2 regions of the Caballeronia sp. LZ001 genome follow, and region 1 is predicted to be linked to the other one. Evidence: riboswitches for the same ligand, from Rfam matches in the RefSeq annotation. Region 1 holds a riboswitch; the other holds the start of a gene.

What was found. Region 1 has a riboswitch for cobalamin ahead of P9292_RS16800 (CbtB-domain containing protein). Riboswitches for the same ligand answer to the same signal wherever they lie in the genome.
Region 2: another riboswitch for cobalamin. It lies ahead of P9292_RS22610 (TonB-dependent receptor domain-containing protein); the one in region 1 lies ahead of P9292_RS16800 (CbtB-domain containing protein).

What each region holds. Positions count from the first base shown of each region.
Region 1 is NZ_JARTVX010000004.1:1,309,906-1,325,467, reverse strand. It holds gene P9292_RS16825 (cobalamin biosynthesis protein) at 63-443, shown strand; gene cobO (cob(I)yrinic acid a,c-diamide adenosyltransferase) at 440-1,042, shown strand; gene P9292_RS16815 (cobyrinate a,c-diamide synthase) at 1,047-2,348, shown strand; gene P9292_RS16810 (DUF1289 domain-containing protein) at 2,345-2,581, shown strand; gene P9292_RS16805 (CbtA family protein) at 2,643-3,425, opposite strand; gene P9292_RS16800 (CbtB-domain containing protein) at 3,435-3,665, opposite strand; cobalamin riboswitch at 3,701-3,825, opposite strand; gene P9292_RS16795 (histidine phosphatase family protein) at 3,867-4,415, shown strand; gene P9292_RS16790 (DUF1428 domain-containing protein) at 4,477-4,848, shown strand; gene P9292_RS16785 (antibiotic biosynthesis monooxygenase) at 4,888-5,202, shown strand; gene P9292_RS16780 (hypothetical protein) at 5,257-5,634, opposite strand; gene lhpI (bifunctional Delta(1)-pyrroline-2-carboxylate/Delta(1)-piperideine-2-carboxylate reductase) at 5,648-6,592, opposite strand; gene ppk2 (polyphosphate kinase 2) at 6,805-7,701, shown strand; gene P9292_RS16765 (hypothetical protein) at 7,708-7,914, opposite strand; gene P9292_RS16760 (efflux transporter outer membrane subunit) at 8,044-9,570, opposite strand; gene P9292_RS16755 (efflux RND transporter permease subunit) at 9,579-12,779, opposite strand; gene P9292_RS16750 (efflux RND transporter periplasmic adaptor subunit) at 12,805-13,998, opposite strand; gene P9292_RS16745 (alpha/beta hydrolase) at 14,049-14,867, opposite strand; gene P9292_RS16740 (LysR family transcriptional regulator) at 15,089-15,562, shown strand, end outside.
Region 2 is NZ_JARTVX010000004.1:2,493,059-2,508,620, forward strand. It holds gene cobT (nicotinate-nucleotide--dimethylbenzimidazole phosphoribosyltransferase) at 1-623, opposite strand, end outside; gene P9292_RS22600 (ABC transporter ATP-binding protein) at 634-1,416, opposite strand; gene P9292_RS22605 (iron ABC transporter permease) at 1,413-2,411, opposite strand; gene P9292_RS22610 (TonB-dependent receptor domain-containing protein) at 2,438-4,315, opposite strand; cobalamin riboswitch at 4,401-4,725, opposite strand; gene P9292_RS22615 (ATPase) at 4,962-5,348, shown strand; gene P9292_RS22620 (cell division protein ZapA) at 5,345-5,659, shown strand; RNA gene ssrS (6S RNA) at 5,782-5,964, shown strand; gene P9292_RS22630 (EVE domain-containing protein) at 6,042-6,500, shown strand; gene P9292_RS22635 (SIMPL domain-containing protein) at 6,603-7,334, shown strand; gene lgt (prolipoprotein diacylglyceryl transferase) at 7,362-8,258, opposite strand; partial or broken gene P9292_RS22645 (LysR family transcriptional regulator) at 8,296-9,232, opposite strand; gene ilvD (dihydroxy-acid dehydratase) at 9,345-11,018, shown strand; gene P9292_RS22655 (DUF2486 family protein) at 11,120-11,458, opposite strand; gene P9292_RS22660 (DNA polymerase III subunit chi) at 11,535-11,951, opposite strand; gene P9292_RS22665 (leucyl aminopeptidase) at 11,962-13,497, opposite strand; gene lptF (LPS export ABC transporter permease LptF) at 13,695-14,792, shown strand; gene lptG (LPS export ABC transporter permease LptG) at 14,797-15,562, shown strand, end outside.

The DNA.
Region 1 (15,562 bases):
TGGTATCTTTCCTCCGCCTTAAGGCTTTTCAAGTCGACCTCCATGAATTGGCTTCGTTTAGCATGAGCGCCGCGCTCGTCATCGGCATCGGCTGCCGCCGCGGCGTAAGCGCCGAAGCAATAGAACGCGCTGTGCGTGGTGCGCTTGGCACGCTCGCATTTGCCGATATCGTCAGCGTGGCAAGCATCGACGCTAAGAAAGACGAAGCAGGATTGCTCGCATTTTGCGAGCGTCATCAATTGCGCGTGGATTTCTTTAGCGCCGATCAAATCGAGCGCGCGCCTGGGGAATTCTTATCGCAGGCGAGGCGGCATTTGAGTGTCGACGGCGTATGCGAGCCTTGCGCGCTCATTGCCAGCGGCGGCCGGCTCGTCGTGCACAAGACTATCGCGGGCGGCGTGACGGTCGCTATTGCAGAGACACCATCGAAGAAGCAAGCATGAAAACCGATACCGAATCGCATTTGCGCATGACCCAGCGGCGCAAGGAAGGCCACGAGAAAAAGCAGGCCGCCGCCGACCATGAAAAGGGCCTGTTGATCGTCAATACCGGCAACGGCAAAGGCAAGACCACCGCTGCATTCGGCATGGCCATGCGCGTGCTCGGGCACGGCATGAAACTCGGCGTGGTGCAATTCATCAAAGGCGCGCTGCATACGTCGGAACGCGATTTCCTTGGCGCAATCGCGCATTGCGATTTCGTGACGATGGGCGATGGCTATACGTGGAACACGCAAAATCGCGAGGCGGACATCGCCACGGCGCGCAAGGGATGGGACGAAGCACGACGCATGATCCAAAGCGGCGAGTATCAGATGGTCGTGCTGGACGAGCTCAATGCCGTGCTCAAGTACGAATATTTGCCGCTTGAGGAAATACTCGGCGTGCTCAAGGCACGGCCGGCCATGCTGCATGTCGTCGTGACGGGACGACACGCGGCCGATGAGCTTATAGAAATAGCCGATCTCGTCACCGAAATGCGCCTCGTAAAGCACCCTTATCGCGAGCAGGGCGTCAAGGCGCAACGCGGCGTCGAGTTCTGACGCAATGGCAGACTGTCCCGCACTCTTCATCGGCGCGAGCGCGTCGCATCAAGGCAAGACCACGGTGACGGCCGCGCTTGCACGTCATCACACGCGGCAAGGCAGGCGCGTGCGCGTCTTCAAGACCGGGCCGGATTTTCTCGATCCGATGATTCTCGAGCGGGCATGCGGGTCGCCCGTTTATTCGCTGCATCTTTGGATGGTCGGACTGGAAGCGTGCCGCGCGATGCTTTCCGCGGCCGCCAAGGAAGCCGACCTTATTTTGATCGAAGGCGTAATGGGCCTCTTCGATGGCACGCCGAGCAGCGCCGATCTCGCCGCTGCGTTCAATGTGCCCGTGCTCGCGGTAATCGGCGCGCATGGCATGGCGCAAACCTTCGGCGCGCTTGCGTTCGGACTTGCGCGTTATCGGCCCGATGTGCCGTTTCATGGCGTGCTTGCAAATCGCGTGGCGTCTGCGCGCCATGCACAGATGCTGGCCGAAGCCATCCCCGAAGGGCTGCGCTATTGCGGTCATTTTTCGAACGCGGACGATATCGCGCTACCCGAACGTCACCTTGGCCTCACTCAAGCGCGGGAAGTGGCGGACCTGGATGCGCGTCTCGACCGCGCCGCCGATGCCATTGCCGCGACCACGCTTGCCGATTTGCCGCCGCTCGTTCGCTTCGACGACGACATCACGCTAAGTGAACCGCCGCGTCTTCTCGACGGATTGCACATTGCGATCGCGCGGGACGCCGCGTTTTCATTTATTTATCCCGCGAATGTCGATTTGCTAAAGGCATCGGGCGCAAGCGTCAGCTATTTTTCCCCGCTAGCGGATGAGCCCGTACCCGCCCATGTCGATGCGCTCTACTTGCCCGGCGGCTATCCCGAGCTTCATGCCGCGACGCTTGCTTCCAATGCGTGCACGCGCGCTTCGATAAAAGAACATATCGCGCGCAATCGCGCGGTAGTCGCGGAATGCGGCGGTATGCTCTACCTGCTCGACGCACTGACGGATGTCGAAGGCAATCGTCATTCAATGCTAAGCGCCCTTCCCGGCGACGCCACCATGCAACGCCGTCTTTCGCGGCTGGCGATGCAACGAGTCGACACCGCCCACGGTCCACTCACCGGCCACACCTTTCACTATTCGACGCTCAAGACATCGATGCAGCCTTTCACGACAGCCACGCACGCAACGACAGGTGCGCAGGGCGAAGCGCTTTATCGTCATGGCGCGATAACGGCCACTTACATGCACGCTTACTGGCCATCGAATCCTGCAGCAATGGCTACGCTCTTTCGCGGCGAAGCGCTATGACGACATCGACCGAAATCGGGCCACGCGATCTCGCCGAGATGATCGAACGCGCCAGCACGCAGGAACCAATCGGCTCGCCGTGCACCGGCGTGTGCAAGCTCGATGCATCGAGCGGCCTGTGCGCGGGATGCTTTAGAAGCCGCGAGGAAATTAAATTCTTTAGAACGATGGACGATCACGCGAAGCTCGCGTTGTTCGACCAGTTGCTTGAGCGGCGCGCGGCCTCGCAATGAACGAAGGCCCGCGCTCGTGCTCAAGCGACGCGGGCCTTTTGATACCCATCGAGCATTCGATTCAGGCAGCGGCCATGCGACGCGCTGCCGGACGCTCGAGTTCACGTGACGCAAGCGCGCCGAAGAGCAGTCCAAGCGTTGCCCAGATCAATGCCTGGATACCGACGGCAGTCAGCCTGAAATTCCACAACAACGACGCGGAAAAGTCGGCGGGTACTTCGTCGACAGAAGGCAGTGCCACTTGCGCGATAACCATCAGGATGACATAACCAGCCGCCGCAATAAGCGCCGCGTTCCAGTTGCCGCGACGCGCCTGCAAGCGTCGCTGCGCATAGACCGCGAACACCGCGCCGACGATTGATATCGCCACCATGCCGAAGAAAAGCGCCGTACGCGGACCGATGGTTTCGGCATTGCCCACGGCGGGCGGGTTTGGGGGATATTTGATGAACGGCACGAGCGCAACGCTAACGAAACCAATGAGCGCAAGCAAAACCGACGTTCCGCGCGCATGCAACGAGCCGAGCCGCCCATAAGCCAAGGCAAAGATCAGCGAGAAAATACCGCCTAAAGCCGTGCCGAACACCACCACGCCCGTTAGTAAGCCCAAACCCGCTTGCGTGTCCCGGCTAACGAGTTCTTCATCATCACCGTGACTATGCGATTGCGCTGCCGCCGCTTCATCGTGATGATCGTGTGCGGGCGCTTGTGCATGCTCGTGCTGTTCCTCGAACGCGATAGCCCGAGCAACTGAAGGTTCGCCGAAGCCGCGCGCAAAGCCAAAGCCGATCAGGCCCGCGACGAGTCCCGCGACCATGCCGCGTATAAGCAAGTTGCGAATCATGCTTCGTCCTCAGTGGCACGGAAAGCCGAGCAAGTGTCGGCCATCGTGAACGAATTCGTGGACGTACATGCCCGAGATAATGGACGTTGCACCTTGCTCGGCGCCGACGAAATAAATCGCGATCAGCAGAACGAGGCCGATAAAAACGGCCCAAGGAAGGACCTCACGCACCGGAATGGGGACCGGCGCATCGTTAGCGGGCGTTGCAATGCCAGCGGAAAAAGCCGGCGCGTTGGACATATTCATTGAAATTTCTCCAGGGAAAAGCGCGTCCCGATAGACGAAGAGCATGCAGCGGGGTCTGACTCGCGGCATCGCGCTCTTAGCGCGAACCGCATACAGTGGCGCGACCGTGCCGGGCTTCCACCGGCTTCCTCGCACTGCAGGCTTGCCATTCTATGATGATTGCCGGCAAAGTAAAACGACCATGAGCTAAAGCCTATGCAATCGACATTGATTTTGCTGTGCCACGCCGCCACGCATGCCATGAAAAGCGGGCGTTTTCCGCAAGGCGACGAGCCTGTCGAACAGGCTGAATGCACGCTCGATGTCCCGGGCGAGCCAAGCCGTGTAACATCCAGCCCGGCCCGCGCTGCTTGCGAAACAGCGGCTTGGATCACGACAGATTTTTCGATCGATGCCGCATTCGACGACATCGACTATGGAGAATGGCGCGGTCGTTCCATTCGCGAGATTAGTGAGCGCGAGCCTCAAGACGTTGCGGCATGGCTTTCCGATCCCCATGCAAGGCCGCATGGCGGCGAGAGCGTGGCAATGCTGTCAAAGCGCGTTAAGAAAGCGCTTGAGGGGCTTGCTTCGAATACGGAGCACGAATGCTGCATAGTCGTAACGCACGCCATCGTCATGAAGGCGGCGCTCTGTATCGTGCGCGACGAACCGTTGTCGTCGATACTCAAGATGGATCTCGCGCCGCTATCGTCCGTCTTGCTCAAGTTCGCGGAAGGCAAATGGACAAACGTGCCCTCCTGAACTTAGATGGCCGCCCGGTGCTCAAAGCAAGCAGCGACTGGTTCGCTCAAAGGAGACAGCAATGGCGCACTATGTGGATGGTTTCGTCGTACCAGTGCCGATCGACAAGGTCGACGCGTATCGCAGCATGGCCGATGCAGCGGGCAAAATATGGCTGGAGTATGGCGCGCTGCAGTTTGTCGAATGTATTGCCGACGATGTTAAGCCAGGCGAGCTCACCTCGTTCCCTCGAAGCGTACAGCTCAAGGAAGGCGAAACGGTGGTGTTCTCGTGGATAGTCTATGAATCGCGCGAACAGCGTGACGCCGTCAACGCCAAAGTAATGGAAGACTCGCGCCTTAAGAGCATGATGGAAAACGGCGAACCGCCGTTCGATCCCAAACGCATGTTCTTCGGCGGCTTCAGGACGCTGGTCGAACTGTCAAAGGCCTGATAATTTTTCGAATGCCTAAAACCAAGGAGCCATATCGACATGTACATTGCCATGAACCGCTTCAAGATCGTTCCAGGCGCGGAAGCCGATTTCGAACATCTCTGGACAAGCCGTGACACGCACCTCAAGGAAGTGCCGGGCTTCGTGGAGTTCCATCTGCTAAAGGGACCGACGCGGGATGACCATGTCCTCTATTCGAGTCACACGATCTGGACAAACCATGCTGCGTTCGAACAGTGGACTCAGTCGGATGCATTTCGCGCCGCGCATCGCAATGCGGGCGGAGAAACCAGGCAGCTTTACTTAGGCCACCCGGAATTCGAAGGCTTCGAAGTGATTCAGACGGTTAAATAAGAGCCGCCTGTCTTACAAGACCGTGAACGAATTGCGTCGCTCGCTAAGGCCTTCCTAAGCCTTAGCGCCACGCGCCATTCGCTGCAATGTCGATGAATCGATGGCTCCGGCACAAATGCGCACGGCCTCCTTAAGCGTACGTGGACGTCCCTCGCCAAACTGCGATTCAAGCATGGCGACGGCGCGTAAGCGTTCGTCATTGCCCAGCTTCTCGCCAGTCGCAAGCTCCAGCACGGAGATAAAGTAAGCAGCCGGCGGCGCCGCGTTAGGCTGTGCGGACGCACCGCCTGATCCATCATTCCCGTCGTTGCGCGCGGGAAAACCGGGCGTCCATCTGGTGTCGTATCGGCTATTCATGGGTCTGTTCATTTGGGTGCAAAGGCGCTTGCGCCAGCTTTCGATTGAACAGACATTCAGCAAGGAACGTTCCAAGCCAGCTAGCGCCTTAAATAGCGCGGTTATTTTTGTCTAACAATAAAGCTCTAGCAACTCGACATGCAGCGAGATCCCATGCCGCGCATCCGACGGATTTAAATACGACCGGGCGTTCGTTTTTCACCCTTGCCGTGATTGCTTGTGCAAGTGAATTGACGTTCTCCCATTTCACACCGGCAAGGATGAAATCCCCCGCTTCATGGCGCGCGCCTGCCGGGTCATCGACATACAAAGCGCTTGAATCGATAATGCCCGACGCTATTTCTGCCGCATCAGGCGTAAAGGCGCCAACACCGATGACCAACCGATCTGCTCGCGCCGGCAGCGTATAGACAGGCTGCTTGCTGGTAGTCGCGGTGATGACGACATCGACAGCTTCAGGAATGTTTGAGCTTTCAAGCGCCGCTAGCTTTGGCGAAGCCGCTGCGTAGGCCTTGCAAAAGGCATTCGCACGCTCGGCTCGCGACCCCTGGACGATGATCGATGCATCGGGATAAACGCTTGCGATCGCCTCCACATGGTAGGCCGCCTGCTTGCCCGTACCGATCACCAGCACTTGTTTCGGCGGCTGCGCACTCAGAGCGCGGATAGCGAGCATCGATACCGCCGCCGTTCTGCGCCCCGTTACAGTAGGGCCATCGAGCATGAATTGCGGCACGCCGGTGACGGCATCGAATGCGGTGACCTGTCCGTGAATCGTGGGCAAACCAAGCGCACCGTTACCCGCGCACACGTTGACGAGCTTGTGCATGGCCAAGTCCGCCGCGCTTGCAGGCATCGACAACATGATCCCTCCTTGTGCAAGCGGCACCACCATGCGCTCCGGACTCACGATACGGCCCGCCGCGTAATCGAGCATGGTGGCGGCAAGCGTGTCGACCAGGCGGTCATAAGGAACGAGCTGCGCGGTGCGTTCGGCGTCGAAAATTGGAATCGCGCTTGAGGTTTGATTCATCGTGTCTTTGGCCTCGGAAGGGAAAGTTGCCATCGCAATGCCACTTAAATATCGCAACATTCTAACGGCGCAAGCGACCTCGCAATTTGCCCTCGGTGCACTAAACGCGCAAAGCGTTGCGTACGCCGTCATATGATTGCCTTCGAATACAGTCATAATCAAGCAATCTGCGCCGCAAAAATTGCAGCGGCAAGCCGCCCACGGAGCCCCCAATGAACGAGATGGACAAGCAGCGCCGCTTCCATGCCGACCTGATCGACAGCTACGACGAAGAGTTCGAAATGGAGATCGACGACCGCTTCCTGGATGGCGAGGCAGCGTTCTCCGACGAGGAACGGCAGCTTCGTAAGACCTATTTCCGCGAGCTATTTCGCTTGCAGGGCGAACTGGTGAAGTTGCAGGATTGGGTTGTGCATACGGGCCATAGACTCGTGGTGATTTTTGAAGGCCGCGATGCGGCCGGTAAAGGCGGTGCGATCAAGCGCATCACGCAGCGGTTGAACCCGCGCGTGTGCCGCGTCGCTGCTCTGCCTGCGCCGAATAATCGTGAACGCACGCAATGGTATTTCCAGCGCTACGTATCGCATCTTCCGGCAGGCGGCGAAATCGTTCTGTTCGATCGAAGCTGGTATAACCGCGCGGGAGTAGAACGCGTGATGAACTTCTGTACTGACGCCGAATACGAAGAGTTCTTCCGTTCCGTGCCCGAGTTCGAAAAGATGCTCGTGCGTAGCGGCGTTCAGATCATCAAGTACTGGTTTTCTATTACCGATGACGAACAGGAAGTGCGCTTCGAGGCGCGTATTGAAGATCCGCTAAAGCAGTGGAAGCTGAGTCCGATGGACCTCGAAAGCCGACGCCGCTGGGAAGCCTATACAGCCGCTAAGGAAGTCATGCTGCAGCGTTCGCACATTCCCGAAGCGCCGTGGTGGGTGGTTCAGGCCGTCGACAAGAAGCGTGCGCGGCTGAACTGCATGCATCATCTGTTGAGTCAGGTGCCGTATCACGAGATCGAGCACTCTGCGATCACGCTGCCCGAGCGCGTATTCAATCCGGATTATTTGCGGCAGCCCGTGCCGGAGACCATGTACGTCCCGGAGATTTACTAAAGCGCTTTAGCAGCAGTGACTGCACCCGATGTGTTCCTGACGGTGCAGCGTGCGGCGAATGGCAAACTGATACGCTTGCTGCGAACCCTTGAACACCATCACGAACATGACTTGCGCGAGGTTGAAGTCAAGGGTGACCATCAGGCGCATGAGTAGCAGCAGTGGCAGCACCACGGCTGGTTGATACAGTTGTCGGGCAATTAATGCTTTCATCTTTAGCTCCCATTTCCATATAAGAATTTTAGGGATTTGCAGGCCCGGGATAAATGGCCCGTGGATGAAGACATATGTTCCCCGATACGAACAATAAGGCCCTGCATGCTGCAGGGCCTTGAAGACGCATTACTTCTGCGCGAGACTCGGCTCAGGCACCGGCGCGGGCATCGCATCGCCCCAGCCGCCGCCTAATGCACGTATCAAGTTGACTGTGGATACCGCCTGCGTTCCCGCAAGCTGCACCGAAGTACGCTGCGATTGCAGCACAGTGCGCTCCGCATCGATCACATCGAGATAATTGACCGCACCTTCCGTGTACTGCGTTCGCGAGAGTTGTGCCGCGCGCACTGAAGCCTTGACCGCATCCGATTGCGTAGCCGTCTGATCTTCGAGAATGCGCAAGTCGGACAAATTGTCTTCTACCTCACGAAATGCAACAAGCACTTGTTGCCGATAATTCGCGGCGTCCTCTTCATAGATTGCACGTGCATTCGCGAGATTGCCCTTGCGACGGCCGCCATCGAAGATTGGAATATTCAGCGCCGTTCCCGCGAAAGGACCCAGCAGGAATGTTCTGCTCGACCATTTGAAGAGATCGCCAAGCGTTGCCGACTCGAAGCCGCCTGCGCCCGTCAACGTGAGCGAAGGGAAGAATGCAGCCTTCGCTACGCCTATGCGTGCATTTGCTGCGGCCATCGAACGTTCAGCAGCAGCAATGTCAGGACGACGCTCAAGCAAGGTTGAAGGCAAGCCCGGCGGCACGCGAACCGTCACTGGCTTAAGCGGATTTGCCGCCACGCTGAATTCAGCCGGCGTCTTGCCGAGCAGCACCGCAAGACTATGCTCGGACGATGCGCGCAGACGTTGCACGGTCATCGCATCCGAGCGCGCGGTCGCGAGCTCGGACTTGGCGCGCGCCACATCGAGTTCACTGATGTCGCCTTCATCGAAACGGCGCTGCACGAGTTTCAACGCTTGCTCACGCAACGTCACCGTGCGCGTGAAGACATCGTTCTCCGCATCGAGCTCGCGCAAATTGAAGTAGTTCTGCGCGACGTCCGCTTGCAAGGCCAACTGCACCGAGCGGAAAAGCGCTTCGCCTTGTTGCGTGTCGGCGTTGGCGGCTTTGACGGAATCCGAAACGCGGCCGAACAGATCGACTTCATACGATGCGCTCGCCTGGGCACGCCACAACGTTTGTGCAGGCACGTTGGCATCGGCCGGCAGGAACTGCGATGCCGGCGAGAACTTCTCACGCGTCGGACCGAAGCCTGCATCGAGCGTCGGGAACAGACCCGCACGCGCAGTCTGGTTGATTGCGCGCGCTTCCTTCACGCGTGCCGCTGCTGCCTTGAGGTTCTGGTTCGCTTCCTGCGCCTGACGTTCGAGGTCGTTGAGCGCGGGATCATCGAACAAGGTCCACCACTCGCCGCGCATCATTTCTTCGGAAGGTTGAGCCGTTTTCCAGCTGCCCGTTTCCGAAGGAGCAAGCGCGCTCGTATCGCTGGTTCGTTGCGGCGTTTCCTTGTAAGCGGAAGGCGCATGCACATCCGGCTTTTCGTAAGTGGGCGCGAGCGAGCAGCCCGCGACTACCAGCAGCGCCGCCATCAAACCCGGAAGGCCCAGCCATCGTTTCATATGCAACTTGTTCATGTTTGACCTCATTGCGCCTCGTAAGAGCCGCCGATACCCCGCATCTGCGGATGCGAGCCGTGCTTGTCCGTCACATGCTCCGTGCGCGAGAGCTTGCGCAGGATCACGTAGAAGACCGGCGTCAGCATCAGACCGAAGAGCGTGACACCCAGCATGCCGAAGAACACCGCAACGCCCATTGCATGACGCATCTCCGAACCCGCACCCGAAGACAGTACGAGCGGCACCACGCCCATGATGAAGGCGATGGATGTCATGAGAATCGGGCGCAAGCGCAAGCGGCTTGCTTCGATCGCGGCCTGCACGATCGAGCGTCCCTGCATCTCCAGTTCGCGGGCGAACTCCACGATGAGAATCGCGTTCTTCGCCGACAAGCCCACCAGCACCATTAGACCAATCTGCGTGAAGATGTTGTTGTCGCCATCCGTAAGCCAAACACCGAGCAGCGCCGACAGAATGCTCATCGGTACGATCAGGATCACCGCGAGCGGCAGGGTCAGGCTTTCATACAACGCTGCAAGCACGAGGAACACGAGCAGCACGCTGATCGGGAACACCCACAAAGCCGCATTGCCCGCGAGAATCTGCTGATACGTGAGATCGGTCCATTCGGACTTGATCCCGCGCGGCAACACTTCCGCGGCGATTCGCTCCGCCGCTGCCTGCGCCTGACCCGATGAATAGCCAGGAGCCGGACCGCCGTTGATGTCAGCTGCCGTGTAGCCGTTGTAGCGCACCACCATTTCCGGACCATAGGTCGGCGTCACCCTGACGAGCGACGAGAGCGGCACCATGTCGCCATTCGCGTTGCGGGTCTTCAGCAAGCCGATATCTTCAGGGTTCGCGCGGAACGGGGCATCGGCCTGCACGCGCACTTGATACACGCGTCCGAAGCGGTTGAAGTCGTTCACGTAGAGCGAGCCGAGATACACCTGCATCGTGTCGAAAACATCTGTCACGGATACGCCAAGCTGCTTGGCCTTGACGCGATCCAGATCGACGTTCAGCTGCGGCACGTTGATCTGATAGCTCGAGAACGTCGGTCCGAGTTCAGGCGTCTGCGAGGCACGCTTGATGAACGCCTGCGTCGCATCCGCGAGCGCTGCATAACCGAGCGCACCACGGTCCTCCAGTTGCATCTTGAAACCACCGAGCGTACCCAGCCCGAGAACCGGCGGAGGCGGGAACACGGCGATGAACGACCCCTTGATACCCGCATACTTCTGATTCAGCGCACCCGCGATCGCATTGGCGGAAAGTGCCTTGTCATGCACGCGGTTCTTGAAGGGCTTCAACGTCACGAACACGATCCCCGCGCTCGATGAGTTCGTAAAGCCGTTCACCGACAAGCCCGGAAACTCCACTGCGCTTTCCACGCCCGGTTGCTTGAGCGCGATGTCGCTCATCTGCCGGATCACGCCTTCGGTACGGTCGAGCGATGCGCCATTGGGCAATTGCGCGAAGCTGATCAGATACTCCTTGTCCTGCGCGGGCACGAAACCGCCCGGCACAATCTTGCCCATCAGAACCGCACCTGCAAGAAGCACGGCATACAGCACCATCATTACGGCCTTGCGGTTGATAACGCTCTTCACGCCCTTGCCGTAGGCATCCGAACCGCGATGAAAGACCTTGTTGAACTGACGGAAGAAACCGCCGAACACACGGTCCATGCCACGCGTGAGCCAGTCCTTCGGTTCATCGTGACCCTTGAGCAACATCGCAGCCAGCGCAGGCGACAAGGTCAGCGAGTTGAATGCGGAGATCACCGTTGAGATAGCGATGGTCATCGCGAACTGCTTGTAGAACTGACCCGTGAGGCCAGACATGAACGCGAGCGGCACGAACACGGCCACGAGCGTCAAGGCAATTGCGATGATCGGCCCGCTCACTTCGCGCATGGCCTGATACGTCGCCTCTCGGGCAGATAACCCCGCTTCGATATTACGTTCGACGTTCTCCACGACGACGATTGCATCGTCCACCACGATGCCAATCGCGAGGACCATCCCGAACAATGACAACGCGTTGATCGAGAAGCCGAACGCAAGCAGCAGCGAGAACGTGCCGACAATCGACACCGGCACCGCCAGCAACGGAATGATCGAAGCACGCCAGGTTTGCAGGAACACAATCACCACGAGCACGACCAAGGCGATGGCTTCAGCGAGCGTATGAATTACCGCTTCGATACTGGAGCGCACGAACTGCGTCGGATCATAGACGATCTGATACTCGAGACCCGCAGGCATATCCGCCTGCAGTTCCTTCATCGTCTTGCGCACTTCATCGGAGATTTGCAGCGAATTTGCACCCGGCTGCTGATTGATTGCGATTGCAACCGCCGACTTGTTGTCGAGCAAGGAACGCAAGCCATATTCCGATGCCGCGAGTTCGACGCGCGCCACATCGCTCAGATGCGTGACCGCACCATCGGGCGATGTCTTCAGCACGATGTCGCGGAACTCGGACTCGTTCTGCAAGCGGCCGCGTGCATTCACGTTCAGTTGCAGGGGCGTATTCGGCAGCGTGGGCGAACCACCGATCACGCCTGCCGCCACCTGCACGTTCTGTTCACGAATGGCGTTGACCACGTCGGTCGCCGTCATGCCGCGTTGCGCGACCTTTTGCGGATCGAGCCATACGCGCATCGAATAATCGCCCGAACCCCACAGTTGCACTTCACCCACACCCGAGATGCGTTCGAGCCGATCCTTCACGTTGATCAACGCATAGTTGCGCAGATACGTCATGTCGTAACGGTTGTTCGGCGAGTTCAGGTGAACCACCATAGTCAGCGTCGGCGAGGACTTGATGGTGGTCACGCCAAGCCGCTGCACGTCTTGCGGCAAGCGCGGCAAAGCCTGATTCACGCGGTTCTGAACGAGCTGCGTGTTCTTGTCCGGATCGGTGCCGAGCTTGAACGTGACCGTGGTCGTGAGGTTGCCGTCGCTATTCGCCTGCGACTGCATGTAGAGCATGTCCTCGACGCCGTTGATCTGCTCTTCGATCGGCGAGGCCACGGTCTCCGCGATCACCTTCGGATTCGCGCCCGGATACTGCGCGTGCACCACGACCGAAGGCGGTACGACTTCCGGGTACTCGGAGATCGGCAGCTTGAACATGGCGATGACGCCAGCCAGCAACACGATCACCGACAGCACGCCCGCAAAGATCGGACGGTCGATGAAAAATTTGGATATGTTCATGACGAGTTCTGTCTGTTCGAGATGCTTACGAAGCCGATGCCGTTTTCACGGGCGTCGCATTGGCGTTGCTGTCCATTGCGACGTTATTGGCCTTGATCACATCGTTGGGACGCACGCGCTGCAAGCCATTGACGACGATGCGTTCGCCCGGCTGCAATCCCTTCGTAATCACGCGCAGGCCTTCATGCGTGGCGCCTAACGTGACTTCGCGGTACTGCACGCGGTTGTCCTTGTCCACCACCATGACGTACTTCTTGTCCTGATCGGTGCCGACAGCCGCGTCATCCACGAGCACGGCCGGATGCGGCGTGCCACCGCCGACCTTGATGCGTGCATAAAGTCCCGGCAAGAGCGAGCCATCCGGATTGTTGAAGCGAGCCCGCACGCGTATCGTGCCCGAGGTCGTATCGAGGCGGTTATCGACGGAATCGACCACGCCTTCGCGCGAGTAACCGTCTTCGTTTGCAAGACCCAGCGAAACAGGCACGCTGCTGCCCGTATCGCGGCCGAGATAGCGCAAGTACGTCTGTTCGTCGACATCGAACGAGGCATAGATCGGCGAGACCGAGACCAGCGTGGTCAGAAGCGGCGCATTCGCACCCGTCGAGACGATGTTGCCCACCGTGAGCTCTGCACGCGATACGCGCCCCGATACGGGCGCCACGATATGCGTGTAGGCAAGGTTGATCTTCGCCGTTTCGAGCGCAGCCTGCGCGGCCTTCAGATTGGCGACGGCCTCGCGCGCGGCGTTCTGTTTCTCGTCGTAATCGCGCTTGGCGATGGCGTTATCGGTAAGCAAGCGCTCTGCACGCGCAGCGTCGGTGGACGTATAGCCGTTACGCGCTTGCGCCGATGCAACTTGCGCCGCCGCGCGTGCGACTTCCGCTTCGTACGGACGCGGGTCGATGGTAAAGAGCGCGTCACCCTTCTTCACGAGCGCGCCGTCCTTGAAGTGCACCGCGACGATCGTGCCGGGCACGAGCGGGCGAATGTCGACATGGTCCACCGCTTCGAGACGGCCCGAATAGCTCTGCCAGTCCGTGATGGTCTTCGAAACCACCGCGGCCACGTCCACTTCGGTGGCGGTCGGGCTATGCGCGGCGGCTTGCGCCTGGTTGATGGCGTCGCCGTGACCGCGCCAGGCGGTATAGCCGCCCGCGCCAGCAATGACGATCACCGCGCCTAGCGCCGCGTAAATACGTTTGCGAGTGAAGAACATGGTGAAGCTCCGGTTGCGTTGAGATTGTTTTTTTATGGTGCGTGGCGCGCTCATTTGGGGCGCGCGAGGCGTTTCTTGAAGAACGCGACGACATCGGCGAGCGCGTCGGGATGCGCGGCCAGCGCTTGATGCGAGGCCTTGCAATGACGCGTCATTTCGGTCGGCACGCCTGCGTTGATCAATTCCGCCGCGTATTTTTCCGCCTCGATATGCAGGAGGTCATGCTCCGCGCTCGCGATCAGCGCCGGCGGCAACCCATTGAGTCGCCGCGATTCGAGCGGCGCCGCATAGGGATGCAAACGTTGCGAAGGCACGGGCAGATACGCGCGATAGCAACGCGCGCAATCGCTCATTTCCAGATCGGGGCACAGCACTTTGCGTTCATCGGCGAGGCGCGTCATGCTCGGATCGAGCAATGGCGCAAGCAGCACTTGAGCGGACAGGCGCAAATCGCCGCGATCGCGCGCTATGGCTGCAACGCACGTCGCGAGGTTGCCGCCTGCGTCATGCCCCGCCACGCCGATGCGCAAAGGGTCTGCGCGTTGCGCACGAGCATGCGCAACCGCCCACTGTGCCGCGCGATATCCGTCTTCAGGCGCGGCGGGAAATGGAAATTCAGGCGCAAGCGAATAGCCGACCGAGATGACCCAAGCGGGCGTATCTCGCGCAATGACGCTTGCAGCCACATCGGCTTCGTCCAGACTTCCACGCACGAAACCGCCGCCGTGGAAATAAAGAACGATAGGCAACACGCTGCCATCCGACGCGGGGCGGTAACTGCGCAGCGTGATCGGTTGTACGTGTCCGGCGATACGCACATCTTCGATGCACAATCTCGGACGCGCCTCCAGATCCAACAATGTTGCCATGGTTATTTTTCGTGCGCGGCCTGAGAAATAAGGCCGTCACGCATAAGTTGCGATGCTGCGAATTCTGGATGCCACGCCTTTTTTAATAAATGCCTATAATCCGGCAACACAATTCGGACGCACCGAACAATCATCGTTAATACGCACATGACTGTTCTTAGCCAGGCGCTTAATTCCGTGCGCCGCTATGCTGGTGCCCTAAGCAGCGAAGGTGAGGAAACATGGATCGGCTACAAGCAATGCAGGTCTTCACACGGGTTGTCGACACCAACAGTTTTTCGCGCGCAGCGGATACGCTCAATTTGCCGCGCGCGTCGGTCACGACGATCATTCAAAACCTGGAAGCGTTTCTCAACGTGCGACTGCTTCAGCGCACGACACGCAGGCTCAATCTGACGCCCGATGGCGCGGCCTACTACGAGCGCTGCGTGCGCATCCTTGCCGACATCGAGGAAGCCGAGGGCACATTTTCGGACAACGGCAAGGGTCCGCACGGCAAATTGCGGGTAGACATGCCGGGGGCCATCGGCAGGCTCATCGTGATGCCGCAGCTTTGCGACTTTCACACACGCTATCCGGAAATCGAACTCATGCTCGGCTTCGGCGACAAGCCAGTCGACCTCATCCAGGAAGGCGTCGACTGCGTGATTCGCGTCGGAACGCTGCAGGATTCGAGTCTGGTCGCGCGACGCATT
Region 2 (15,562 bases), 1.2 Mb from region 1:
CGATCGTCGAGACCCGTGCCGCGTCCGACGCATTCGCCAATGGGCACACCGCACAGACGGCTCATCAGGCACGCCGCCGCCGACGTGTTCGCAATCCCCATCTCGCCGAAGCCGATCACGTTCGTGCCGAGCGCCGCGTGATGCCGCACACGCGCCGCGCCGCGCGCGATGCCTTCGAGCGCGGTCTCGCGCGACATCGCCGCTTCCTTCGCGAAGTTGCGCGTGCCGAGGCCGAGCGACAGACGCTCGTAGCCGCTATCGATGGGAATCGGTGTCGCCACGCCCGCATCGACCACTTCGAGCGTCATGCCGACCGAACGCGACAGCGCGTTGATCGCCGCGCCGCCCGCCAGAAAATTCGCGACCATCTGCGCGGTCACTTCTTGCGGATACGGACTCACGCCCTCAGCCGCGATACCGTGATCGCCCGCAAACACGATCATCGCCGGGCGCTCGATGCGCGGCTTCGTCGTGCGCTGAATCACGCCCATTTGCAGCGCGAGCGTTTCGAGCCGACCGAGGCTGCCCGGCGGCTTCGTTTTCGTATCGATGATGCGTTGCAGTTCGGCTTCGCGCGAACGGTCTGGCGCGCGGGGCGTGGGCAAGTCGTGGGCGTTTGACATCGGCAATCCTTCAGGTGCGTGCAACGGGAATGGACGGCACGAGCGCTTCGTGCTCGCCATCGCGAATCAAGGCTAGCGGATAGCCGGACGCGGCGCTCGCGCGTTCAGGCGTGAGCACGTCCGCGACGAGACCGGCGTGCGCGCCGCCCCTGCCATCGAGCAAAAGCGCGTGCGTCGAAAAGCGCCGCGCGAGATTGAGATCGTGACACGAGAAAATCACCGTGCGGCCCGACTTGCGCGCGGCGTCGGCCAGTACGTGCAGACAATCGATTTGATGATGCAGGTCCAGATGCGCGAGCGGTTCGTCGAGCAGCAAGAGCGGTGTGTTTTGGCACAGCACGGCGGCGAGCGTCACGCGTTGCCGTTCGCCGCCCGACAATGTCAGGACATCGCGCGAGGCGAACGATAGAAGACCGAGCGCATCGAGCGCGGCATGCGCGGCAGCGCGGTCTTCGGCGCTCTCCCAGCCCCAGCCCGTGACATACGGAAAGCGGTTCAGCAGCACGGTGTCGAGTACGGTCGCGCTGAAGGCATCGTGCGAGCTTTGCGGCATCAGCGAGCGCGCGCGTGCGAGATCCGCCGCGCGCCAGGATGCGAGCGCGCGGCCATCGAGCGATATCGCGCCTTCGGCCGGCTTTGTCAAACCCGCGAGCACGCCAATCAGCGTGGTCTTGCCCGCGCCGTTCGGCCCGGCTATGCACCACATCTCGCCCGCGCCGATACTTTGCGTGAGGTCTTCCACGAGCGTGCGTGCGCCCGCGCGCAAGCTGACGTGTTCGATATGCAGGGTCATCGCGGTCTCGCCAGCAGCATCCACAGGAACATCGGCACGCCGACGAGCGCGGTCACCACGCCCACCGGCAATTGCGCGGGCGCGATCGCCGTGCGCGCGACGAGATCGGCGCTCATTACCGCGAGGCCGCCCGCCAGCGCCGACGCCGGCACGAGCATGCGCTGATCGTTGCCGAACGCGAGCCGCAATAAATGCGGCACGACGAGCCCAACGAAGCCGATGGTGCCCGCCGTCGTGACAGCCGCCGCTGCCGCAAGCGATGCGACGAGATACACCGACAGCCGCACGCGCGAGACAGGCACGCCGAGCGAACGCGCGGCCGTATCGCCACGCAACAGCACGTTGAGTCGCGGCGCGAGCGGCACGACGACGATCATCGCGACGACGAGCGCGATCAGCGCGGGCCACGGCGTCGCTGCGCCGTTCAGGTCGCCCGTCAGCCAGAAGATCATCCCGCGCAAGCGATTTTCCGGCGCAATGCTGAGGATCAACGTGATGAGCGCGCCCCAGCCCGCCGCTATCACGACGCCTGTCAGCAGAAGACGCGGCGAGGCATCGCGATCGCCGTGCCACAGGTCGCGTCGCGCGAGTCCAAGCACCAGCACGATGGATGCGAACGCGCCCGCGCACGCCGCCAGATCGATGCCCCACCACGGCAGCGACGCGAGCATCGCCGTGAGTGCGAAGGTCGCCGCTCCGCCGGATACGCCGAGCACGTACGGCTCGGCCAGCGGATTGCGCAACAGCACTTGCAGCAGCGCGCCGGAAAGCGCGAGCAAGGCGCCCGAAGCAAAACCCGCAAGCGCGCGCGGCAAACGCAAGGTGAGCACGATGTCATCGGCGATATCGGGCGCGGCCGCATGCGCGTGCAGCAACGCCGCGATGGCGCGCGGCAAGGGCAACGCGACGCTGCCGAGCGCGAGCGACGCCACGAACACAAGCAACGCGGCAAGCCCGAGCGCAGCCCAGATGCCTAACGCGCGTTTCGCGTTCATCGCGCGGCGCAGGTCAACGGTGTCGCTCACGACGGGCGCCAGCCGAGCGTGACATAAGCGCCGCGCCTCGGCGTGTTGTACGAATAAGCCAGTTCATAGTTCCGGTCGAAGAGGTTGTCGACACGCGCGCTCACGTACCACGACTTCGTGATGTCATAACGCGCCGACAGATTCACGACGCCATAGCCCGCGAGCGTCGAATCGTAATCGCTGCGCGCACCGCTCACGATCCACTCGCCACCCACGCGCCAGCTTCCTATCGAGCGATGCGCGCTGAAACTCGCGAAACGCCGCGCACGGCGCGTCAGGTCCTGATTGCCGGTTTCATCGACGGGATTCTGGAACGTCACGCCCGCGCGCAAATCAGTGGCGCCGACATGCCCTGCCCACGATCCCTCGACGCCCTGCACCTTCGCGCGTCCGACGTTCTGCGCGATATAGAAGCCGCTGCCGTCCGATACGTAATCGATCAGATTCGAATAGCGCGTCTGAAACGCCGTCACGCGCAGCACGCCCACTTGGTCCGATGCGTACTGCAGCGCCGCTTCCACCGAATGACTGCGCTCGGGCTGAATGGACGGATTGCCGCTGAACGGATAGTAGAGATCGTCGAAGCTCGGCGCGCGGAACGACGCCGCGTAACTCGCGCTCGCGCGCCAGTGCGTGTCGATGTTGTACGCATAGCCCAGATAGTAGCTGTTCGCGCCGCCGAAATCGGAATACTGGTCGTGGCGCAGATTGGCCTGCACTTCGCTCGGACCGAAGCGTCCCACATAGCCCGCGTACACCGAATTCACGTGACGATCCGGCGCGCTGAACTGATCCGAATCGAGCGTCTGGTCGAGATGCTCGTAACCGAACAGGAGCTTGTGCGCCTCCGTCAGGCGAAAGTCGTTCTGCCACAGATACTGGCGATCCTCGGAATTGAAGCGGCTCGTATAGATGCCGTTCTGCTCGATGTTCGCGCGGTCCTGTCCCTGCGCGACCGTGAAATGCGTGGTCCACTGGTCCGTGATACGGCCGTTCGCAAACACCGATGTCGACCGCACGCGACTGTGCGAATCGTTGAGATCGCCGGGCAAGCCGTAGGCATCGTCGAAACTGTCGATGCCGTTCGACTGATAGAAGCGCACGCCCGCGTCCCATTTGTCGCCGAACTTGTGGCGCAGCGTGGCCGCGACGCTTTCGTTCAGATAACCGTTCGCGTTCGGATTGGCGTTGGGCGCGAGCGCGGGATCGATCGACGAGAAACCATCGGTCTTCTCGCGCGATACGTTGAAGCTGAAGGTCGTGCGGCCTTCGCTATCGAGCGCGCCGGAAACGCCCGCCGCTTGCCGCTGCGTGTGATAGCTGCCGTATTCCGTCTCGAAGTAGAAGCGCGGCGGATGCGCCTCGCCGTCTTTCGTGAAGATCTGCACGACGCCGCCGATCGCGCCCGAGCCGTACAGCGCCGACACGTTGCCGTTCACGACTTCGATGCGGTCGATCTGATCCGGCATGATCTGCGCAAGCTGCGCCGAGCCGAGCGATGCGGACTCCACACGCACGCCGTCGATCAAAACGAGCGATTGCGTCGAGGACGCGCCGCGTATGAACGCGCTTGCATTCGCTCCCGGGCCGCCGTTGCGCGTCACCTGCACGCCGGGCGCAAGACCGATGACGCCGAGCGCGTCGTAGGCATTGCTATCGGCGATATCCTGGGCGTCGAAGAGCGAAGTCTGCGCGATCGTATCGGCGAGAGGTTGCACGGTGCGCGTCGCGGTCACGACGACGGGCGCGAGCGGCGGTTGCGAGGCTTCGTCCGCGAGCGCTTCATGAGCGAGCAGCCATGTGTTGAGGGCGACGAGCGCGGCGCGTTCGATCGTTTTGCGTCTGCCCGCGTGTCGGGCAAGTGGCGATACCATGCGTGAAATGTTCCCATGCGTAGGCTGGCGCGACCTCGCTCCCCGCAAGGCCAATGCGCGACGAGCGCGCTCGAATGCGAACAGACGAACGCGCTGAACAGTTGGCCGGTATCCGGGCTGGCGACACACCGTCCCGCCTTCCCACGCATGAAGCGCAGTGGCATCGACACGTTTTTCGCCTTGCCTGCGTCGAGCGGCGGATTCTTGCGAATCAGACAGACTCGCAAGCAAACTCACACGACGGCGCGGCGAAAAACGCGCAAGGGACGACTTGCAACTTGCGTTGCGGTCGCTTACCGTTGCGGGGGCAGCACAGGTTGGCGTGGCCTTGGCGGCGCCGCTTCCTGTTTCCCGTTTGACTGCGCCCGCAAAAGAATGCGGACGCGAGCACCAAAAGTGCGGCAAGTGTAGGAGCGCGATTCAGGACCGTCAAGAAACGACCCTGGCCGATCATCGCAAGACACACGGCTCACGACGAACCCAACTAGAACCCGCCGTCGCAACACATCGGCAGCGCCCGCGCTTTCCACACACGAATGCATCGCGATGCACGCATGATCGCGTGCTGTTACGTCTCGAAACGAGACAATTATCGGAAGCTCCGTTGAACCGCGCTAGAATGCGAGGTCTTTAGAGGACGCAGCACATGCTCAACGAACTCGAATTACTGTCAGGAAATATCGGCCGGCTGATCCAGATCAGCGAGCGGCACAATCAGGCGCGTCTCGCGCTTGAAGCACAAATCGAACAACTGCGTAGCGACTACGCGAACGTGCAGGCAGAGCTCGTGCAAATGCGCGAAGAGCGCGACACGCTGCAAGCCGAACGTGATTCCCTCTCGGCCAAGATCGACGACGCGCAGGTCCGCCTGAACGCGATCCTCGAAAAGTTGCCGCGCGGCAAGTCCGCGAATCATGCCGAGACGGAAAATCAGCTCGATCTTCTCGATGCCCGTTCTCACGATGTGCAAGCCGCGCACGAGCATGCGCACGCGGGAGAGCACAGCGAGCATCATCACGGAGAGAAGGCATGACGACCACGCAGATCGAAGTATCCATTCTCGGCCAGCAATATCGCCTCGCCTGTTCGCCGGAAACCGAAGGCGCGCTGCGTGAAGCGGTGGCACGCGTCGACGCTGAGATGAACAAGGTGCGCAATGCAAGCAACGTGCGCGGGCAAGACCGCATCGCGGTGATGGCCGCGCTTTCACTCGCTTCCGAATTGCTGAGGCTGCAAGAAAGCGTGCGTCATGGCGAGGCCTTCCCCGCCGAGGAAATTCGCCGCACGATGCACTCCATGAACGAACAGCTTGGTGCTGTCATCGCGCAGTATGAAGTGCAGTGACCGAAGTGCCGCGACGCCGCTCCTTGGCGAACGCTAATCGGTCGCGCGATGTCAATCGAAAAAAGAAACTGCGCAATTGGTGTCGAGAGGCTGCATTAGACATTCGATTGGTGTAGAGTGACTACTCCCTGCCTGGTTCGCCAAGGTCATATATTCCTTGAACCAATGCTACATTGGCACGGTTGTGGAAACTTGCAGCACGGGCGCGCGCGTCACTCTGTCTGATGTACCCGAAGTGTTGCTTACTGCGACCAATCTTGAACCCAGGTTCAGGATGCCGGCCTAGCGGCCGAGGTGGGGACCCTACTCCAGCGGCATCGGTTCATACCGATGCCGTTTGCTTTTGTCGAGCCCGTTTTACAACCCCGTTGCCGAATCCATCATGCGCTACTGGCTGATGAAGTCCGAACCGGACGAAGCGAGCATCGATCATCTCGCGCACGCGCCGAAGAAAACCCTCCCGTGGACGGGCGTGCGCAACTATCAGGCGCGCAACTTCATGCGCGACCAGATGCAAGTCGGCGACGGCGTGCTCTTCTATCATTCGAGTTGCCCGGAGCCGGGCATTGCGGGCATCGCCAAAGTCTGTTCGACGGCCTATCCCGATCCCACTCAGTTCGACGCCAAAAGCCCGTACTTCGACGCCAAGTCCACGCAGGAGACGCCGCGCTGGATGCTCGTCGATGTGCGCTTCGTCAAGAAGACGCCGTTGATTCCGCTCGCGACATTGCGCGAACACGCGGAACTCGCCGACATGCAAGTGCTGGCGCGCGGTAATCGGCTGTCGATCACGCCCGTGACCGAGGCGCAGTGGCGCTTCATAACCGAGCGTCTGGTCTAGGGCGCGCGAATCGTTCAAGGGAACTAAGGGAACTAAGGGAACGAACGAAGCGCCTAAGTGCGGTCGCGAATCACGCGATGCTCTTGCACTCGGAGTCCTTAGATGATCGACAAGAAAACCGCCGCCGCCCTCGCCTTCGTCGCGATGTCGAGCGCCGCGCTCACGCTTCCGCTTTCGGCCGCCGCTCAGACGGTAATCACCAATCCGCAGCCATCCGGCGTGCTTTCGCTATCCGCGCAAGCCAGCGCGCAAGTGCCGCAAGATGTCGTCAACATCACGCTGTTCTACGAGCAGGAAGCGGCCGATCCATCGTCGCTCACCACCACGCTCAATCAGCGCGCCGAAGCCGCATTGCGCGAAGCAAAAGGCGTCGACAACGTGACCGCGAAAAGCGGCTCGTTCACGGTTTATCCGAGCACGGATCGCGACGGCAAGATCTCCGCGTGGCGCGGCCGCACGGAGGTCGTGCTGGAATCGCACGACTTCGCGGCGGCGTCCAAGCTCGCGGGCAAGATGAGTAACGCCATGCAAGTCGGCAGCGTCGCGTTCTCGCTGTCGCCCGAAGCGCAGCGCGCCGCCGAGCAGAAGCTCTCGACTCAGGCCATCGAGTCGTTCCGCAAGGAAGCGCAGGCCGCGAGTCAGGCGTTCGGTTACGCCAACTTCACGATCCGCGAAGTGAACGTGGGCCACAGCGGCGCGGGTCCGCGCCCGGTGATGATGATGCAGGCCCGCTCGCTTGGCGCGGACGCGAAGGTCGGCGCGCCGATGGCGCTCGAAGCCGGCACGACGACGGTGACCGTCGACGTGTCGGGTTCGGTGCAAATGGGGCGATAACTGCTGTACCGGAGAACGCGGCGTGATTTACGCCGCGTTGCCGGACACGCGTTTCTGACGTTTGTACGCCCACACCATCATGACGATGCCCGCGACGATCATCGGCAGCGAGAGCCATTGGCCCATCGAAAAGCCGAGCGCGAGGAGTCCGAGATAATCATCCGGCTCGCGCGCGAATTCCACCGTGAAGCGCGCAAGCCCATAACCGATCAGAAACAACGCCGACACTGCGCCCACCGGCCGCGGTTTGCGCGCGAAGAGGTAGATCACCGCAAACAGCACGAGCCCTTCCAGCGCGATTTCATACAACTGCGACGGATGGCGCGGCAGCATGTGATAGCGCGAGAAAATCTCCGAGAGATTGTATTGCGCATCGAGCTGCGGATGCTTCGCGAGCCAGATGGCGTCGTCGTTGGTGGAATTCTGGAAGAGCATGGCCCAGGGCGCGGCCGGGTCGGTCACGCGGCCCCACAACTCACCGTTGATGAAGTTGCCGAGACGCCCCGCCGCCAGTCCGAGCGGCACCATCGGCGCGACAAAATCCGTCACTTGCAGCCACGTGCGCTTGCGCTGAAACGCGAACAGGACCATCGCGAGCGTCACGCCAAGAAAGCCGCCGTGAAACGACATGCCGCCTTCCCACACCTTGAAGATATCGAGCGGATGCGCGAAGTAATAACTCGCCTTGTAGAACACCACATAGCCAATGCGGCCGCCGAGAATCGTTCCGAGCACGCCGTAAAACAGCATGTCGTCGATGTCCTTGACGGTCCAGCCTTGCGCGGCGACATGCGGCAAGCGCAGACGCAATCTGCCGATGGCAATGGCCGAAATGAACGCAACGAGATACATGAGGCCGTACCAGCGCACGGCGAGCGGTCCGAGATGGATCGCGACGGGATCGAAATTGGGATGTATGAGCATCGTGTAATGGAAGAGCCAGGCGAACTTCAAAGGCGAATCATACGGCAACGACGGCAGCAGCCTGCGCGCGCACGATCTCGATGCGCCGGCTCAACACCGGACTCACTTCGGCCGCGCGCCACACGAGCCCGGTTTCGACCACGGGCCCCGGTTCCCGCAACGGGCGATACACCACGCCCGTGCGCCGCAGATGCCGCAACGACTGCGGCACGAGCGCGACGCCCATGCCCGGCGGACACGAGGCTCACGATGGTCTGCATCTGTATCGCCTCTTGTCCGATGCGCGGCGTCAAACCGGCCGCGCCGTAGCAGCCCATAATGATGTCATACAAACCCGGCGCGAGACGCCTTGGAAAGACGACGAGCGGCGCGCTGGCCAAGTCGTGCAGATCGACGGGCGTCTCCGTCCATTCGGCGGCGCCCTGCCCGAGTTCCTGCGCGGCATCCGTCGACATGGCGATGACGAGCGGCTCGCGCGCAATCGGCAGATACGAAAGCGTCATGGCGTGACGCGGCGGCAGCGGCGGAATCACGAGACCGGCATCGATACGGCCGGCCACGAGTTCGTCTATCTGAACGTCGCTGGTGGCTTCCGTGAGTTGCAGACGCACGCCTGGATAACGCGCATTGAATTCGCGCAGTAACGCTGGCAAAAGGCCGTAATCCGCCGTGGAGACGAACGCGAGCGAGAGCACGCCCGCCTCGCCGCGCGAAAGCGACTGCGCGAGCGGACGCAAGGCGTCGGCGGCGGCAAGCAGGCGGCGCACCTCGGGCAACAGATCGCGGCCAACCGGCGTCAGTTCGACCGTGCGCCGCGTGCGTTCGAACAGCACGACGCCGAGCGCGTCTTCCAGCGCACGGATGGCCTGCGAGAGCGGCGGCTGCGTCATGGCGAGGCGCGCGGCGGCGCGGCCGAAGTGCATCTCCTCGGCGACGGTCACGAAGTAGCGCAGCAGGCGGAGTTCGACTGGCATCGATATGTTTTGCGACTCAATAGACCCTGAATAATATATTGGACAGATACATCGACGACACTGCATTCTTCCTGCACCACACCAAGAACCACGATCCCCTCAGGAGGCAGCCATGCCCTTCAATCGCCGCTCGAAACACATCACGCAGGGCGTCGCACGTTCGCCCAACCGCTCGATGTACTACGCCCTCGGTTACAAGGAGGAAGACTTCGACAAGCCGATGATCGGTATCGCCAACGGTCACTCCACCATCACGCCGTGCAACGCGGGTCTGCAGCGTCTCGCCGATGCCGCCGTCGAATCCATTCGCAAGTCCGACGCGAATCCGCAAATCTTCGGGACGCCGACCATTTCGGACGGCATGTCGATGGGCACCGAAGGCATGAAGTACTCGCTCGTCTCGCGCGAAGTCATCGCCGACTGTATCGAAACGGCCGTGCAGGGACAGTGGATGGACGGCGTGGTCGTGATCGGCGGCTGCGACAAGAATATGCCGGGCGGCATGATCGGCCTCGCGCGCATGAACGTGCCGGGCATCTATGTGTACGGCGGCACCATTCGGCCGGGCAACTGGAAGGGCAAGGACCTGACCATCGTGTCGTCGTTCGAGGCGGTCGGCGAGTTCACGGCCGGGCGCATGTCGGAGGAAGATTTCAAGGGCGTCGAGAAGAACGCGTGTCCGTCGACCGGTTCGTGCGGCGGCATGTACACGGCCAACACCATGAGCTCCTCGTTCGAGGCGCTCGGCATGTCGCTGCTCTATTCCTCGACGATGGCGAACCCGGATCAGGAGAAGGTCGATTCCGCCGGCGAATCGGCGCGCGTGCTCGTCGAGGCCGTGAAGAAAGATCTGAAGCCGCGCGACATCATCAACAAGAAGTCGATTGAAAACGCCGTGGCGCTCATCATGGCGACGGGCGGTTCCACCAATGCCGTACTGCACTATCTGGCTATCGCGCATGCGGCGGAAGTCGAATGGAGCATCGACGACTTCGAGCGCATGCGCAAAAAAGTGCCGGTGATCTGCGACCTGAAGCCGTCGGGCCAATATGTCGCAACCGACTTGCACAAGGCGGGCGGCATTCCGCAGGTGATGAAGATCCTGCTCGATGCGGGCATGCTGCACGGCGACTGCATCACGATCACGGGTCGCACGCTCGCCGAGGAACTGAAGGACGTGCCGAGCAAGCCGCGCGCGGATCAGAAGGTGATTTTTCCGATCGAGCAGGCGTTGTACAAGGAAGGCCACCTTGCGATCCTGCGCGGCAATCTCGCGGAAGACGGCGCGGTGGCGAAGATCACGGGCTTGAAGAACCCGGTCATCACGGGGCCGGCGCGCGTGTTCGAAGACGAGCAAAGCGCGATGGACGCGATTCTCGCCGACAAGATCAAACCCGGCGATGTCGTCGTGCTGCGCTATCTCGGCCCGCAAGGCGGCCCCGGCATGCCGGAAATGCTCGCGCCGACGTCGGCGATCATCGGCAAGGGGTTGGGCGAAACCGTCGGCCTCATCACCGACGGGCGGTTTTCTGGTGGCACGTGGGGCATGGTCGTGGGCCACGTCGCGCCGGAAGCGTTCGCGGGCGGGACCATCGGGCTCGTGCAGGAAGGCGATTCGATCACCATCGACGCGCACAAGCTGCTGCTGCAATTGAACGTGGATGACGCGGAGATCGCGCGCCGCCGCGCGCTGTGGATGAAGCCGGCGCCGCGTTACACGCGCGGCGTGCTGGCAAAGTATGCGGCGTTGGCGTTGCCGGCCAATCGCGGGGCGGTAACGGGCTGAAGTGGGTCCAGCCAGGAAAGGCGAGCGCCCGGCGTTAAAAAGCCGCTACGAATGATCTTCGTAGCGGCTTTTTTTCGTTCGGAGCCGTTGGCAAGCCCCGCTCACTCTTCCCGCTGCCGCCGCAACTCCTCTTCCACCGCCGCTCCGACCCACTCGAGCAAGCGTCCATCCAGCGCCACCGCCACTTCGCGCGTGATGTCCTCGACGAGCGTCTGCGTATGTTCGCGCAGCACTTCCTCGCAGCGCGCCGCGATCAGCGCGCGGGCATCGGTGTCCAGATACTGCGTGACGCGCGCGCGCAGGCGTTCGGCGACCAGCGCGGCATCGTATTCGAATGCCGCTTCCGCCGATGCCGCGCGCGCATATTCCGGCTTGCCGGGCACGACGACATCGGTGAGAACGGGGATGGACGTATCGAAGGATTCAGGTGTTTTGGTCATGGTGTCTCCGTCCGTCGCGTGATGAGCCTGTGTTGTGCGCCAATCGTAATGCCCCGCGACGGCGCGCTATGTTCGCTCAACCGCCTTGCTTGTGCGTTTCGATGGCGTAACCGCGATCCCGATAGAACCGGAAGCGCTCGCGCCCGGACGCGAGTTCGTCGTCCTCGTTGCCGACGATCTCCACGAGCCGCTCGAAGCGCGCGAATTGCGCGGACACCGGCGCGCCGAGATTGACGAGCACCTGATGATGCGGCGCGTCATCCAGATTCGACGTGAGCACGACCGGCGTCTCGGCCGCAAGCGGGCTTTTCGCCATGCAGTGCGGCACGAATTCGAGCGGCGCAAAGGTCCACAACTGCTCGTCGAATTCGGCGAGACGGCGCGGCTCGGCAAGGACGACGAGCGCGCGCCCGCTCGCATACGCCTTGCGCGCGAGGCGGCAGGCGTAGGCGAGCGAATCGCCCACGTTGGTATGAAAGTCGATGCGCGTCACGGCCTTACGCTCACTGGCCCGCGCGATCGATCAGGAACTGCGAGAGCAGCGGCACGGGACGGCCCGTGGCGCCCTTCGCCGCGCCGCTCTTCCACGCGGTCCCGGCGATATCCAGATGCGCCCACGGATAGCTCTGCGCGAAACGCGACAGGAAGCACGCCGCCGTGATGCTGCCGCCCGGACGCCCGCCGATATTCGCGACATCCGCGAAATTCGACTTGAGCTGATCCTGATACTCGTCGTCGAGCGGCAGACGCCACGCCGGATCGACGGCTTCGCGCGAGGCATCGAGCAATTCGCCGGCGAGCGCGTCGTCTTTCGAGAACAGGCCCGTGTTGTGATGGCCGAGCGCGATGACGCAAGCGCCGGTAAGTGTCGCGATGTCGACGACGGCGGCGGGCTTGAAGCGCTCCGCGTAGGTCAGCGCGTCGCACAGAATGAGACGGCCTTCGGCGTCGGTGTTGAGCACTTCGATGGTCGTGTCGTTCATCGCGGTGACGATATCGCCCGGCTTGAGCGCGTTGCCCGCGGGCATGTTCTCGCAGGTCGGGATGACGCCGACGACGTTCAGCTTGAGCCCCATCTCGGCGACCGCGCGCAGCGTGCCGAATACCGAGCCCGCGCCGCACATGTCGTACTTCATCTCGTCCATGGAATCGCCGGGCTTGATGGAAATGCCGCCCGTATCGAACGTGATGCCCTTGCCGACCAGCACGACCGGCGCGTTCTTGCCCTTCGCCTTGCCAGACTCGGTCCCGCCTGCGCCCTGATAATGGATGACGATGAATTGCGGCGGTTCCACCGAACCCTTCGCCACCGACAGGAACGAGCCCATGTTGAGCGCTTCGATTTGCTTCTGGCCGAGCACTTCGACTTTCAGCTTCCAGTCGCGGCCGAGCTTCTTCGCGGTCTGGCCGAGATAAGTCGGCGTGCAGACATTCGGTGGCAGGTTGCCGAGATCGCGCGTGAGGTCCATGCCGTTGGCGATCGCCACGCCTTGCCTGGCTGCGGCCTTCGCGGCTTTTTCATCGGCGGGATCGACACTGAAGACGATCTTCTTGAGCGAGCGCGCGCTGTTGTCGGGCTTGCTCTTCATCTGCGTGAACTTGTAGGTCAGTTCGCGCAATGCGAGGATGGCGGCGCGCACGCCCCAGTCGCCGCTGCGTTCCTGAATGGGCAACTGCGCGAGCGTAAACGTAGCCTGGACGATCTTGGCGCCGAGGATCACGCGCCACGCGGCACGTACTGCCTCGCCATATGCTTTCTGATTGAAGGCATCCTGCTTGCCGAGTCCGACCAGCAAGATGCGCGATGCGCCAATGCCGGTGACTTCGGGAATGAGGAGCGTGCTGCCTGCGCGGCCGTTCATGTCGCCGGCCTTCACGACGCGCGAAACGAGCCCTTTGGTGGCGACATCCATGTCGCGTGCGGCGCCTGTCAACGTCTGTGCTTCGAAGATGCCGAGCACGATCACATCTGACTTCCCGGTGAGGAAACCATTTGCCTCGCCTTTGCTCCAATCACAGGCTTTTATGCTAAAGTCCATCGCGCTTATCCTCGGATAAAATCTGGGCTGAAGGATGAAAGCCGCAATTATCCGCTATTTTTTCCGCGGCGGTCACAGGCAAAGCCCGACTGACTCGGGGAACGATTGCATTGCTACTGCATCTACTTCTTGTTGTTGCAGGGCATGTTCGTTACGCCGCATCGCCGCCGGCCTTCAGCTAAATTCAGCTAAATTCAATGATCTTCGAACGCTCCCTGCAGCGCGAACTCGCGTATACGGCCGGCGCCGTATTCATGGTGCTGCTCACGATCATGCTCACGACGATGATGATCCGTATCGTCGGCTTCGCGGCATCGGGCCAGGTCGACCCGCGCGATGTCGTCGTGCTGATCGGGCTCACCGTGATCGGCTATCTCGCGGTCATGCTGATCGTGACGCTGTTCGTTTCCATCCTCTTCGTGCTGACGCGTTGGTATCGCGACTCGGAGATGGTCGTGTGGCTTGCCTCGGGCGTGAGCCAGACGCAGCTCATCAAGCCCATCGCGGTGTTTTCCACGCCGATCATCATCCTTATCGTTTTCTTCGCGTTCGTCGGCTGGCCGTGGTCGAATCAGCAGAGCAAACTCATCAAGGCGCGCTTCCAGCAACGCGATGAAGTGTCGTTGCTCGCGCCTGGCCAGTTCCGCGAATCGCCTTCGAGTCATCGCGTGTTCTTCATCGAGAAGATGTCGCCCGATCAGTCGCAAGTGGAGAACGTGTTCGTCACGAGCACCGAAGGCGGCAAGGTCAACGTCATCGTCTCGAAGAACGGACACACGGAGACGCGTCCCGACGGCGACCGCTTCATCGTGCTGGAAAACGGACGTCGTTACGATGGCGAGCCTGGCCAGCCGAATTTCCGCATCACGGAGTTCGAGCGCTACGGTGTGAAGATAATGAGTCATCAGGTCGTCAACACGCCGACCACCACCGGCATATCCACGCCCGACCTGCTCGCCAATCCGAGCAAGGACAACCTCGCGGAATTCGCGTGGCGCCTGGGTCTGCCGCTCATCGCCATCAACCTGATGCTGCTCGCCATTCCGCTGTCTTATCAGAACCCGCGCCGCAGCCGGACCATCAATCTTGTGATGGCCGTGCTCATCTATCTGACCTATTCGAATTTGCTGAACGTGGTCCAGTCATGGATCGAGCAGGGAAAGATGTCGTTCGGCGTGGGACTCGTGGGCCTGCATTTGCTGGTGGCGGCACTCGTGGCGTTCATCTTCTGGCTGCGCGTGCGCAACCGGCCACTTTTCACGCTCTCGACGTTCACGCGTTCGAAGGGAGCCTGACGCAATGCGCATCTACGAACGATACTTCGCGCGCCAGATCTATCTGGCGTTCATCTTCATTCTGTTCGCGTTCTCGGGCCTGTTCTTTTTCTTCGACCTGATCAACGAACTGAACACCGTGGGGCATGGCAACTACAAGTTCACGCTCGCGATATTGCGCGTGGCCTTGCAGACGCCTTCGCGCTTCTACGAAATCATTCCGGTTGCTGCGCTCATCTCGGCCATTTATGTCTTCGCGCAGATGGCGGCGGCGTCCGAATTCACCATCTTCCGCGTGTCGGGACTCTCGACGGGCACGGCATTGCGTTCGCTCTTGAAGATCGGGATTCCGCTCGTGCTGGTGACGTATATCATCGGCGAAGTGGTTGGGCCTTATGCGGATCAGTTGTCGGAGCGCGTGCGTCTGGAGGCGCTGGGGTCGTCGGTCTCGTCGAATTTCCAGTCGGGCGTGTGGGTAAAGGACACGCTGACCGCGAAGGAGAACGGCGAGCAAGTCACGCGCTTTGTCAACGTGGGCACGTTGAACCCGGATACGACGATCGCCAACGTGCGTATCTATGAATTCGATTCGAAGTTCCGTCTCACCAATGTGCGTATAGCGCAGAGTGGCGTCTTCGAGCCGCCGGGCCACTGGAAGCTGACGGGCGTAACGGACACTCAACTGGTCGATGCGCCGCTCGCGGCCATCAACCCCAACGACGCGCTCAACCCTATCTACAACGCGAAGCAAACCACGCTGCCGGAGTACTCGCTGCGTTCCGAGCTTACGC